2 linked regions of the Sagittula stellata E-37 genome follow. The protein of the gene in region 1 interacts with the protein of each later gene in a pairwise test. Links are inferred from orthologs where the notes say so. Each region holds a gene or a part of one and is shown on either strand. Other genes may lie near its edges.

Evidence for each region.
Region 2: the proteins of gyrA (region 1) and gyrB interact in binary tests that used the Escherichia coli proteins (3 or more experiments, as listed by UniProt). The link is inferred for Sagittula stellata E-37 from one-to-one orthologs.

The regions. Positions count from the first base shown.
Region 1 is NZ_CP155729.1:2,374,233-2,380,400, forward strand. What follows is about bases 1,646-4,897. They hold gyrA (DNA gyrase subunit A), read right to left. Parts: upstream 4,582-4,897; coding sequence 1,846-4,581; downstream 1,646-1,845. Other genes in these bases: ABFK29_RS11310 (usg protein), read left to right, coding at 4,774-4,897. Outside these bases: ABFK29_RS11290 (DUF6614 family protein), read right to left, coding at 1-9; ABFK29_RS11295 (hypothetical protein), read right to left, coding at 147-539; ABFK29_RS11300 (LysR family transcriptional regulator), read right to left, coding at 642-1,499; more of ABFK29_RS11310, read left to right, coding at 4,898-5,043; ABFK29_RS11315 (transglycosylase domain-containing protein), read right to left, coding at 5,096-6,168. UniProt on the Escherichia coli protein: A type II topoisomerase that negatively supercoils closed circular double-stranded (ds) DNA in an ATP-dependent manner to maintain chromosomes in an underwound state.
Region 2 is NZ_CP155729.1:360,095-366,062, reverse strand. The notes cover bases 2,917-5,968. They hold gyrB (DNA topoisomerase (ATP-hydrolyzing) subunit B), read right to left. Parts: upstream 5,626-5,968; coding sequence 3,208-5,625; downstream 2,917-3,207. Other genes in these bases: recF (DNA replication/repair protein RecF), read right to left, coding at 5,711-5,968. In the rest of the region: ABFK29_RS01810 (LysR family transcriptional regulator), read right to left, coding at 1-857; ABFK29_RS01805 (FAD-binding oxidoreductase), read left to right, coding at 906-2,330. UniProt on the Escherichia coli protein: DNA gyrase negatively supercoils closed circular double-stranded DNA in an ATP-dependent manner to maintain chromosomes in an underwound state.

The sequences.
Region 1 (6,168 bases):
CAGGTTCATCGCATCTCCTCCGACCGTGCAGGAGTGCACCCGTTTGCCTTTCAGTCGGGTTAAGACAAAAAAAGAGGTGGCTCCGAAAAGCCACCTTCAGTCAGAGTAGTGCAGTAGTAGTACAGTGAAATGCTTTCTGAAATCTCCTAGAGCGCCGCGCGCCAGCCACCACGCACAAGGCTGTGGTCGCCGCCACCGGCAAGAATAACGGGAAGGGCGAGGCACGCCACGATGGCGGCGCTCAGATAGGGTTGCGCCGTCATCCGGTCGAGACCGGGCAGCAGCAGCGCCATTGCGGCATAGGTCGTCAGCCCCAAGGCCGCCACCATGCGCGTCCGCACGCCGAACATCAGCGAGGCGGCGATCAGCCAAAGCAGGCCGGACAGGATCGTCGCGACCAGAGGGGCATGGGCGCCCTGCAGCAAAAGGGCGTCAGGCGATTGCGGGGGAAGGATGAAGTGCTCGGACGCGGTATACGCCAAGGCACCTGCCAGTGAGATGCGCAAACCGCACATCAAACCGTCGAGGCTCTTTGCCATGAATTCTGCCTGCTCGCATTTATTGCTTTGTTAAAAACACTGAATCATCTTTAGCGTGTTTTCAACTGCAGGATGAGTAAACCCGACGTTGCAGAAATGAAATTACTCTGCGGCGGCGCGTTCGGAGAGCGTTGTCTCGTTGTCCTGGAAACAGCCCAGCACGTAATCCACGGTGTTGCGGATCACAGGATCGTCGCGGCGGGTCTCGTGGTAGAACATCCACACTTCGATGATGTGCGGCGGGCTGTCGGGATCGAAGACGACCAGCTCCGGATCGTGCAGTCCGATCACGTCGGGCAGGGGGCCGGCGTAACCCGCGGACTTGATAACCCCCGCGACGGCGTCCGCGCCGCTCAACCGGACCTTCGGCGGCTTGTCGAAGGCGTCGAAACCGAAGCGCTGGAACGACACATTGTCGAGCCGCGCGCTGTAGCCCGCCCAATGCTGCGGCTCCGGCACGTCGACCGGCCGGTAGAGACGGGCCGCCAGCCGCCCGATCCGCCGCGTCACGACGCGGCCGTCGGCGGGACGGTTCAGCTGGACGACGATGTCATGATCGCCGAGACCGTCCTTGAAGAAACGGTCGGTCAGGTGCAGCTCGATGCCGTCGAGCAGGTCGTTGTAGCGGCCCATGCCGGGGATCAGGATGTGGCGCGCGATGAAGGGCACGGCACCCAGCTTCACACGGACCGGCGCGGTGTCTTTGCCGACCTTGGCATGCAACGCGGTCTGGATCTGGCCGTCGAACGTCTGGGCGACCTGGATCAGGTCCTTCACCGCTTCGGACGGCTGCCAACCCCCGGGCGTCTTGACGAAGGCCGCTTCACCGAGCGCCTCGGACAGCCTGTCGATGCGGCGCGACACCGTCGCGGTGTTGGTGCCCAGCATCATTGCCGCCGCCTTCATGGTGCCGGTGCGGGCCAGCGCCACCAGAAACCTGAGGTCGTCCCAATTTTCCATAGCAGTTCCCCGAAGGTAAGCCTGACAAGATGCGGGATATCGACCCGGGTGCAGGAAACACTCCAGCCAAGACGGCGGGCGCCTATTAACCTTTAGGTAGATCATGCCAGTTACGCAATGACGAGCTTGCGAAAAGAGGGGGCGAGATCAGTCTCGAAAGTATAGGTTCATGTGGCTGATTTCATTATCCAAACCACCTGCACTCCAAAGGTTAACGTAGTGTTAACTACGCCCATAGGTTGAATCTGCTCCTTAAACGGCTGGCACCTGAACGAAAATCGGCCCGGCGCAGGGCCGGGCCGCGATCTGTTTTCGCAGAGTCAGGAAGGGGTGGAAGGACGGGGCGTCAGTCGTCGCCGGAGGCCTCGGGCTCTTCGTCGGCCTGATCGGCAATCCACGCCACCGAAACCACCGTTTCCTCTGCACCCGTGTTGAACACCCGCACGCCGCCCGCACTGCGCGACCGGAACGAGATGCCGTCCACCGGCACCCGGATCGATTGGCCGGTCGAGGTCGCCAGCATGATCTGGTCGCCCTGTTCCACCGGGAAAGAGGCCACGATGTCGCCGCCGCGCATGGATTTCTCCCACGCCGTGACACCCTGGCCACCACGTCCGCGCACAGGGTAGTCGTGCGACGACGACAGCTTGCCCAGGCCCCGCGCGGTGATCGTCAGGATCAGGTTCTCCGCCGCCGACATCTCGGCGTAGCGCTCCTGCTCCAGAGGCGCATCCGCATTGCCGTCCTCGTCGCTGCCCTCGTCCTCCGTCACGCCGGCCATCAGGCGGCGCATCTTCAGATAGCTGGCCCGTTCGTCCGACTCCGCCTCGAAGTGGCGGATCACCGACATCGACACGACCTCGTCGCCGTTTTTCAGACGGATGCCCCGGACCCCGGTGGAATTGCGCGAATTGAAGACCCGCACCTCCGGCACCGGGAAGCGGATCGCCCGGCCGGAGTTCGTGACCAGCATCACGTCGTCCTCCTCCGAACAGATGCGCGCGTTGATCAGGCGGGTGTTCTCGTCCTCGCCCTCGAACTTCATCGCGATCTTGCCGTTGCGCATGACGTTGGTGAAATCCGACAACCGGTTGCGCCGGACAGAACCCTTGGAGGTCGCGAACACGATCTGCAAATCGTCCCATTCGTCCTCGTCCCGGTCGACGGGCATGATCGCGGCGATCGACACGCCTGTCGGGATCGGCAGGATGTTGACGATCGCCTTGCCCTTCGACGTGCGCCCGCCCAGCGGCAGGCGCCAGGTCTTCAGCTTGTAGACCATGCCGTCCGTGGTGAAGAACAGAAGCTGCGTGTGCGTGTTGGCGACGAACAGCGTCGTGACGACGTCGTCCTCCTTCAGCCCGCCGCCGGACAGCCCCTTTCCGCCGCGCTTCTGCGCGCGGAAGTCGGCCAGCGCCGTGCGCTTGATGTAGCCGCCCGCGGTGACGGTCACGACCATGTCCTCACGCTCGATCAGGTCCTCGTCGTCCATGTCGCCGGCCCAGTCGACGATCTCCGTGCGGCGCGGCACGGCGAACTCTTCACGGATGGCGGTCATCTCCTCGCGGATGATGCCCATGATCCGCTCGCGGCTGGACAGGATTTCGAGGTAGTCCTTGATCTTGGCGGCCAGGTCTTCCAGCTCGTCCGTGACTTCCTTGACACCGATCTGGGTCAGGCGCTGCAGCCGCAGGTCGAGAATCGCGCGCGCCTGGGTTTCGGACAGGTTGTAGGTGCCGTCCTCGTTGGCCTTGTGGGTCGGATCGTCGATCAGCGCGATGTAGGGTAGGATGTCCTGCGCGGGCCAGCGCCGCTCCATCAGCCGCTGCCGGGCCTCCGGCGCGTCGGCGGACGACCGGATCGTCGCGACGACCTCGTCGACGTTGGAGACGGCCACCGCCAGACCGCACAGCACGTGCGACCGCTCCCGCGCCTTGCGGAGCAGGTAGGCGGTGCGGCGGGCGATCACGTCTTCGCGGAAGTCGAGGAAGGCCGAAAGGAACCCGCGCAGCGTCAACTGCTCCGGCTTGCCGCCGTTCAGCGCCAGCATGTTGCAGCCAAAGGACGTCTGCATCGGCGTAAAGCGGTAAAGCTGGTTCAGTACCACCTCGGCGGTGGCGTCGCGCTTCAGCTCCACCACAACCCGCACGCCGTCGCGGTCGGATTCGTCCTGAACGTGCGCGATGCCCTCGATCTTCTTGTCACGCGCCGCCTCGGCGATGCGCTCGATCATCGTGGCCTTGTTCACCTGATAGGGGATGGCGCTGATGACGATGGCATAGCGGTCCTTGCGGATCTCCTCGACCGTGGTTGCGGCCCGGATGATGACCGACCCGCGCCCTTCGAGGTAGGCCTTCCGCGCACCGGACCGGCCCAGCATGAGGCCCCCGGTGGGGAAGTCCGGACCCTTGACCCACTCCATCAGATCTTCGGAACTGAGGTCGGGGTTGTCCATCAGCGCCAGCGTCGCGTCGATGACCTCGCCAAGGTTGTGCGGCGGGATGCGCGTCGCCATACCGACGGCGATACCCTCGGCGCCGTTGACCAGCACGTTGGGAAAGCGCGCGGGCAGGACCGTCGGTTCGCGTTCCTTGCCGTCGTAGTTGTCCTGGAAATCGACGGTGTCCTTGTCGATGTCGCTCAGCAGTTGCAGCGCCGACTTGGCCAGACGGCTTTCGGTGTAACGCATGGCCGCCGGCGGATCGCCGTCCATGGAGCCGAAGTTGCCCTGGCCGTCGATCAGCGGCAGCGACATGGAAAAGTCCTGCGCCATGCGGACCAGCGCGTCGTAGATCGCGGAATCGCCGTGCGGGTGGTAGTTGCCCATCACCTCGCCAACGGATTTCGCCGACTTCCGATACGACTTGTCGGGCGTGTAACCGCCTTCGTGCATGGCAAAGAGGATGCGCCGGTGCACAGGTTTTAGACCGTCGCGCAGATCCGGAATCGCCCGGCTCACGATCACGCTCATCGCGTAATCGAGATAGCTCGACTTCATCTCGTTTTCGATGGAGATCGAGGGGCCGCTGTGGCTCGGACGATTTTCTTCTTCGTTTTCAGGTGGTTCGGGCGTATCGGTCACGTCTGGGGCCTGTCCGTCGTTCTGCCATATCTTGTTGGCGCATCTATATCAGATGCAGGATATGGGGTGCAATGCCGCCGGGGGCGGTGGTTTTGGCAGCCACTGGATATGACTGCTAACACACTGTTTTCATTGAAAAGTAATAACGCCCTCGGCACCATGCTCTTACGGCAAACTCCAAGGGCAAACAAGATGCAGATGACCGAAACCGAAATGATGTTGAAAGGCTACGGGCTGACCACGGCAGAGATCTTCTATCGCATGCCGGACTACCGCAATGTGCTGAACACCTTCGTCTGGCAGGACTACGATCTGGCGCCGGACCATCCCAGACTGTTCGGCTTCATCGAGTTCTGGCAGGACAGCATAGAGGGTCCGCTGCATTCCATCCGTTTCACCCACCGCAAGATGATCTCGCCCGGGGAATGGCGCAACGTGGTCGGCGAGTTCCGTTACCACTAGGACCGGCAGACGGGCGGCACGCGACCGCCCAACCCCCATAACGCTTCAACCTTTACTGCGTGCAGATTTCCCGCGGTCCGCCGCCATAGGGCTGGAACGTGCAGTCGGCTTCCCGGAACGACCGGTAGGCGCGTTTACAGGCTCGGACGTCGCACTGCTGCTGCGCGGTGGTCTGCCCGGCGGTATCCGCCAACGACCGGATCATGAGGTCGCGCAACCCGCTGACGTCGCCGGTCCGCAGTTCCCGCTCCATCGTGCGGCGCAGGTCGTCGATGTCCTTGCCCCGCACCTGTCCGTCGGCCTCGATCCGCGACAGGGCGGCCCCCAACACAGTTTCCAGTTCGGAACGCGACGCGTCTTCGGTATCGCGCGGCACGGGCCGCACGGCTGCGGCAACCGCCGGCGCGCCCGTTTCGTCCGAGCCCGAGGTCGCCGGGGGCTCTGCCACTTGCGGAAGGCGGACGTCCATGCCCTGCGCCGCCGTCAGGAAGTCCGACCAGATCTCCGCCGGTAGCGACCCCCCGGTGACTTCGTCCATGGGCGAATTGTCGTCGTTGCCGACCCAGACGCCGACGATCAGCGCATCGTTCCAGCCGACGAACAGCGCGTCGCGGAAGTTCTGGCTGGTGCCGGTCTTGCCCACTGCGCCGGGCACGTCCGCCACCGCCTTGCCGGTGCCGTCCGTGACAACGGCCCGCAGCAAACCCGCCATGTCCGCGCGTGCGTTCATCAACTCTGCGGTGCGCCCGGTCGTCTCCGGTATCTTCCATTTCAGCGGATAGTAGGTCCGGTCGGTGCCCGCCGTGATCCCGCTGACGAAATGCGTCTCGAACGGCGCGCGCCCGGTCGCTATGGCGCCATAGGCTGCCGTCAGCTCCAGCAACGACACACCCGAAGCGCCAAGCGCGACAGAGGGGGTCTCGGACAATTCGGCGTCGATGCCCAGAAGCCGCGCGGTCTTCACCACATTGCCGATGCCCACGTCCATGGCCAGCCGAACCGCCGCCGCGTTCATCGACTTCGCAAACGACGTGGCCATCGGAACGTCGCCGTGGAACCGGCCGCCGAAGTTTTCGGGCGCATAGCCGTCGATGTCGATGGGACGGTCGGAAATCTTCGTGCCCG
Region 2 (5,968 bases), 2.0 Mb from region 1 along the record:
GGCGTGCGTCCGGCCATGCGGCAGCAGGCCACCGGCGGGCTGTCGAAGGGCAGAGCCTTGAGTTCGACGAAGGCGATTTTCTCGCGGCGGATCTGCAGGAAGCGCCCAAAGACGATGCCGATGCCGATGCCGCTTTCGACCATTTGCCGCAGCAGGGTAAAGCTGTTGGTGTCCATCACCTCGCGGACGCTGACACCGCTTTGCATCAGCGCGTCCTCGAGCAGCTGGCGCATCGGGATCGACGTGTCGGGAAAGATCATCTTTTCGCCGTCGATTTCCTGGAGACGGACGCTGCGCAGCCGTGCCAGCGGATGGTCCAGCGAGGTGACCACATAGGTGCGCCGCTTGAGCGTCGCCAGTATCTCTATCTCGGGCGAGGGCGGAAAGTTGTAGCCAAGCGCGATGTCGATATCGCCGTCCTGCATCCGCGTGACGATCTCGCGGGTGTTCTCGACGATGATGGTGAACTTGAGCCCGGGGTGGTTGTAGCCCATGTCTCGCAGGATGCCGGGCAGAAGGTCCGAGGCGAGCACCTCGTTGACGCCCAGCCGCAGGTGCCCGCGCTGCAGGCCCTGAAGCTGGTGGATCTCGTCCTGTGCGATGGTCAGCTCGTTGACCACCGAAGCGCAGCGAAACAGCAGGATCTCGCCGGCCTCGGTCAGCTCGAGCCCGGCGCGGCCCCGGTCGCGACGGAACAGTTCGACGCCAAGCGCAAGTTCGAGGTTCTTGATCTGCTTGCTTACCGCCGAGGGGGCCACGTGCATCTTGTCCGCCGCCTCGCGGAACGACCCGAGCTGGGCGACTTCGATGAAATGCCTCAACCCGGGCAGGCGCCCGAGGATCTTGCTGGGTGGCATCGGGGTCTCCCGCGATCGAACAGTCAAACGTCAAGGAGCGCATCATAGATGGACCGAACCGGCATTCAACCTGACAGTGCGCTGGCGGGCGCGGTGACCGAGCTGGCCGAAGTGCTTGGTCCGAAAGGCATCTTTACGCAGGCCGGCGACCGGGCGCGCTATGCCTCGGACCAGTCCGGCCTTGTGGGCGACACACCGGTTGCCGTGCTGCGTCCGGCAAGCACCGAAGAGGTGTCGCGCGTTCTTGCGATCTGCAGCCGTCACCGCATCGGTGTGGTGCCGCAGGGCGGGCGCACCGGACTTTCGGGCGGGGCCTGCAGCCCGCAGGATGCGGTCGTTCTGTCGACCGAGCGCATGTCGGGCGTCGTCGAGGTCGACCGCGAGGCGATGACCCTCACGGCTTGGGCCGGCACCCCGCTTGAAGCGGTGCAGGAGGCGGCGCGGGCTGCCGACCTCGACTATCCGGTCGACATCGGGGCACGCGGCACGGCCACCATTGGCGGCACCATTGCGACCAACGCGGGCGGTATTCGCGTTTTGCAGCACGGCATGACGCGGCCCAACGTTCTGGGGCTCGAGGCGGTTCTGGCGGACGGGTCTGTGGTGTCCCGGCTCGGAAAGACGGTCAAGGATAACTCCGGTTTCGACCTTAAACAGCTCTTCATCGGCTCCGAGGGCACGCTTGGCGTAGTCACCAAGGCTGTACTGCAACTGCGCCGCCACGTTCCGCAAAGCGCCTTGGCGCTCTTTGCGCTGCCGGACCACGCCTCCGCGCTGGTGTGCCTCACCGCGGCGCGCCAGCGGTTCGGCTCGCGGATCAGGGCCTTCGAGGGAATGTGGCCCGATTACTGGAACTTCGTCTGCCACCAGACCGCCCTGGCAACTGCGCCGTTGGCGGGGCAGCACGGGTTCTATCTGCTGGTGGAGATCGAAGCGGCCTCGACGCAGACCGAGGAGGAGCTTGAAGCGTTCTTCGCGGACCTTTTCGAGCGAGGTGTGTTCGAGGACGGTGTGCTGGCCAAGTCCCTGGCAGAGATGCGCGCGCTTTGGTCCGTGCGCGAAGCAGTTGGAGAAGTCGATGACGACTTCGGGCACCACATCAACTTTGACATCGGCGTGTCGCCGTCGGCCCTGGGCAACTTCTGTGACGCCGCCGATTCGGTTCTTGCCGAGCTGCCCGAGGCTGTCGGAGTGTTAAAAGTGGGGCACGTCGGGGACGGCAACGTCCATCTGCTCGTGGCGCATGACGGCAGTGCCGCAGCGGAAGAGCGGATCGAGGCCGCGATCTATGGCTTGCTGCGGGATTGGCAGGGGGCGGTCACCGCGGAGCATGGGGTCGGCCGGATCAAGGCACGCTGGTTGGGCCATTGCCGCACGCCGGAGGAACTTGCGCTCATGCGCGGCCTCAAGACTCAAATGGACCCGCTTGGCATCCTCAACCCATCCGTTCTGTTTCGGGATACGGAGATCTGAAGACGAGATAGCCGCCACACATATGGCGCGACAGATGGCGTGCAGGCAGCATATCAGGTCCTCGCGACGGACTACGCCACCGCGAGGGTGGGAGGTGATCTTGTGGCCTAAGTCGGATCGAAGTAGCCGGTAAACGATTTCCTTTATCTTCCTTGAAAATGTGGGTCCGCTTTGAGGCAATGCGAAGGCTACCACATTGGCTGCTGCAACAGCACGGCCCCCACTGGCGACCCATGGGCCTTCGCAGCCGCAATGAAATCGCGCATTCGAAGCTAGCGGCGGCTTGGTCCCGCGTTCGGGACCTTCCGCCCTCGACCGGGTTCGCAAACGCAGCGAATAGTGGCTTCGGTGGAGCTGTGGTGAAGCGCTGTCGATCGCACTGGATGACCGCGTAGGGCAGTTTCTTGCAGTCAGATCGTTCGCCCAAAGGCAGGGAATACGATCAGGACTATTAGGATGGCGATCAGAAACGCAATATTGGGGTCCAAGTCTGGCATCAGGCACCTCTTTCGCGAACTCGGGAATGAGGCACATAAAATCCAGTCAAATCAAGACCGCGGCCGCAATTGAGGGTTACGTGCGCTCCCTGCGGTCGCCAAGCCGGTTTTTAACGCTGAGCCGAAGCTCAAGTTCATCCTGCTGAGAAGTAGGCCGCTGCCTCGGTTGATGTTCAATACACATCAACCGAGGCAGAAAGGCAAAGCTCTTTCGTTTTGCAGACGCTGTCCTACGCGCCTGCGCGAAGCAGTCCAAAAAATCGCAACGGCCAAGATTTCAAAATAACCATCTGAAAGACATAGGAAACGCTGTCACGCTCCGACCCGGTCACGCGAAAAACTATGCACACCGCAAAAACTACGCGCGCGCCTACACCCGCTCAGAAGTCCAGATTCTCCACTGACAGCGCGTTCTGCTGGATGAAGTCGCGGCGCGGTTCTACCACGTCGCCCATCAACTTGGTGAACAGATCGTCAGCTTCAGTCATGTCGTCGATCGTGACCTGCAGCAGCGTTCTGGCGTTCGGGTCCAGCGTGGTTTCCCACAACTGATCGGGGTTCATTTCGCCCAGTCCCTTGTACCGTTGCAGCGACAGTCCCTTTTCGCCCTCTTCCAAGATCGCCTTGAGAAGTTCGAGCGGGCCATGGATCAGCTGTCTGCGGTCCTTGCGCTCAAGCGTCGCAGGGCTTCCGTAGACGGCTTGCAGGCTCTCGGTCAGGGTGCCGGTCCGCCGCGCTTCGCCGGAGCGCAGCATCGGGCCGTCGAGTGTCCGCACCTCCTCGACGCCGCGCAGGATACGGGCGAGACGGACCCCTTTGTCCTGCGTGATCCGGCCGATCCAGCCGCGCTCATACTCGAGGGCCACAAGGTCGAGACGTGCGGCCACCTTGTCGGCCACGCCCTGCAGGTCGGAATCCACCGCACCCGGCACGAATGCCCCGGCAATGGCAGCCTGTTCGAGGATGTGTCGCGGGTAGTGCGTCGGGAAAGCGTCAAGGACACGCTTCAACTGGCGGGCTTCCTCCACCACGCGCACGAGATCCTGACCGACGATCACTTCGCCGTTGCCCTGAAAAAGCTGTGCGTTCTCGATGCCTTGCTGGATGAGGTAGTCCTCAAGCGCGGTTTGGTCCTTCAGGTAGACCTCCGACTTTCCGCGCGCGACTTTGTAAAGCGGCGGCTGCGCGATGTAGAGATACCCCCCTTCGATGAGTTCCGGCATCTGGCGATAGAAGAACGTAAGCAGAAGCGTGCGGATGTGGGCACCGTCCACGTCCGCGTCGGTCATGATGATGATCTTGTGGTAGCGCAGCTTGGAGATGTTGAATTCGTCCCGGCCGATCCCGGTTCCAAGCGCCATCACAAGGTTGCCGATTTCCTGGCTGCCGAGCATCCGGTCGAACCGGGCACGTTCCACGTTCAGGATCTTGCCGCGCAGGGGCAGGATGGCTTGCGTCCGCCGATCTCGCCCTGTCTGGGCAGAGCCGCCGGCGGAGTCACCCTCGACCAGAAAGAGTTCGGTCTTTGAGGCGTCCTTCTCCGAACAATCCTTCAGCTTGGCGGCATTGAACGAGACGTCCATCGCCGTCTTGCGGCGGGTCAGTTCCCGCGCCTTGCGGGCAGCTTCACGGGCCATGGCGGCCTCGATGATCTTGCCGGTGATCTGCTTGGCTTCGTTCGGATTCTCCTCGAACCACTCGCCCAGTTTCTCGTTCATCAGGGATTCCACCGCCGGGCGAACCTCCGACGACACCAGCTTGTCCTTGGTTTGGCTGGAGAACTTTGGATCGGGCACCTTCACGGACAGGACAGCGGTCAGCCCTTCGCGGGCGTCATCGCCGGTGAAGTTGATCTTCTCCCGCTTCGCAATTCCGCTTTCCTGCGCGTATTTCTGCAACTGACGGGTCAGCGCGCCCCGGAAGCCGGCCAAGTGCGTGCCGCCGTCGCGCTGCGGGATGTTGTTTGTAAAGGGCAGGACGTTCTCGTGGTAGCTGTCGTTCCACCACATCGCCACTTCGACACCGATGCCGTCCTTCTCGCCCTCCATGTAAATCGGGTCCGGCATGACGGCCTGCTTCGACCGGTCGAGATACTTGACGAATTCACGCACCCCGCCCTCGTAGTGCAACTCGATGTGCAGCGGTTCCGCGGGACGATCGTCATCGAGGATGATCCGCACGCCGGAGTTCAGGAACGCCAGTTCGCGCAGGCGCTTTTCCAGCGTGTGGAAATCGTAGTCGAGGTTGGAGAAGGTGTCCGTGGACGCAAGGAAACGCACCTCTGTCCCCTGCTCGCCCTCGGCATCGCCTACGACGCGCAGGTGTTCCGAGGTCTCGCCATGCTCGAACTTGGCGTAGTGTTCCTTGCCGTTGCGCCAGATGCGCAGCTCCAGCCAGACCGAAAGCGCGTTCACGACCGAGACGCCCACGCCGTGCAGACCGCCCGACACCTTGTAGGAGTTCTGATCGAACTTACCGCCCGCGTGCAGCTGGGTCATGATGACTTCGGCGGCAGAGACGCCTTCTTCGGCGTGGATATCGGTGGGAATACCGCGCCCGTTGTCGCGCACGGACACACTGGAATCCGCGTGGATCTTCACGTGAACGTAGTCCGCGTGTTTGGCCAAAGCCTCGTCGATGCCGTTGTCCACGACCTCGTAAACCATGTGGTGCAGACCCGAACCGTCATCCGTGTCGCCGATGTACATGCCGGGACGCTTGCGGACCGCTTCCAAGCCCTTGAGAACCTTGATGGAATCGGCGCCGTATTCGTATGCTTCGCTCGGCTGGTCGGACATGCCCATTTCCCTTGTTATTTTGCCCCGATTTATAGACTCCGGGGCCGGGATTGTCACGTCTCAGACACAAGATTTGGTATAAAGTTCAGGGTTTTGAAACTACGGATCCGGAGGGTCCGTCAGAGACCTCTAACGCCTGCGCCCTGTCGCCCAGTTCCGCGAAAAGTTCCGGTCCCGTCCCGGTCATCCACGCCTGCGCGCCAAGGGCGCAAATCTCGTCGAACAGGGCGGCGCGGCGGCCCGCGTCGAGATGTGCGGCGACTTCGTCCAGCAGCAGGATCGGCGGATGCCCTTCGTCCGCTGCCAGTGCCCGGGCGTTCGACAGGATGAGCGAGATCAGCAG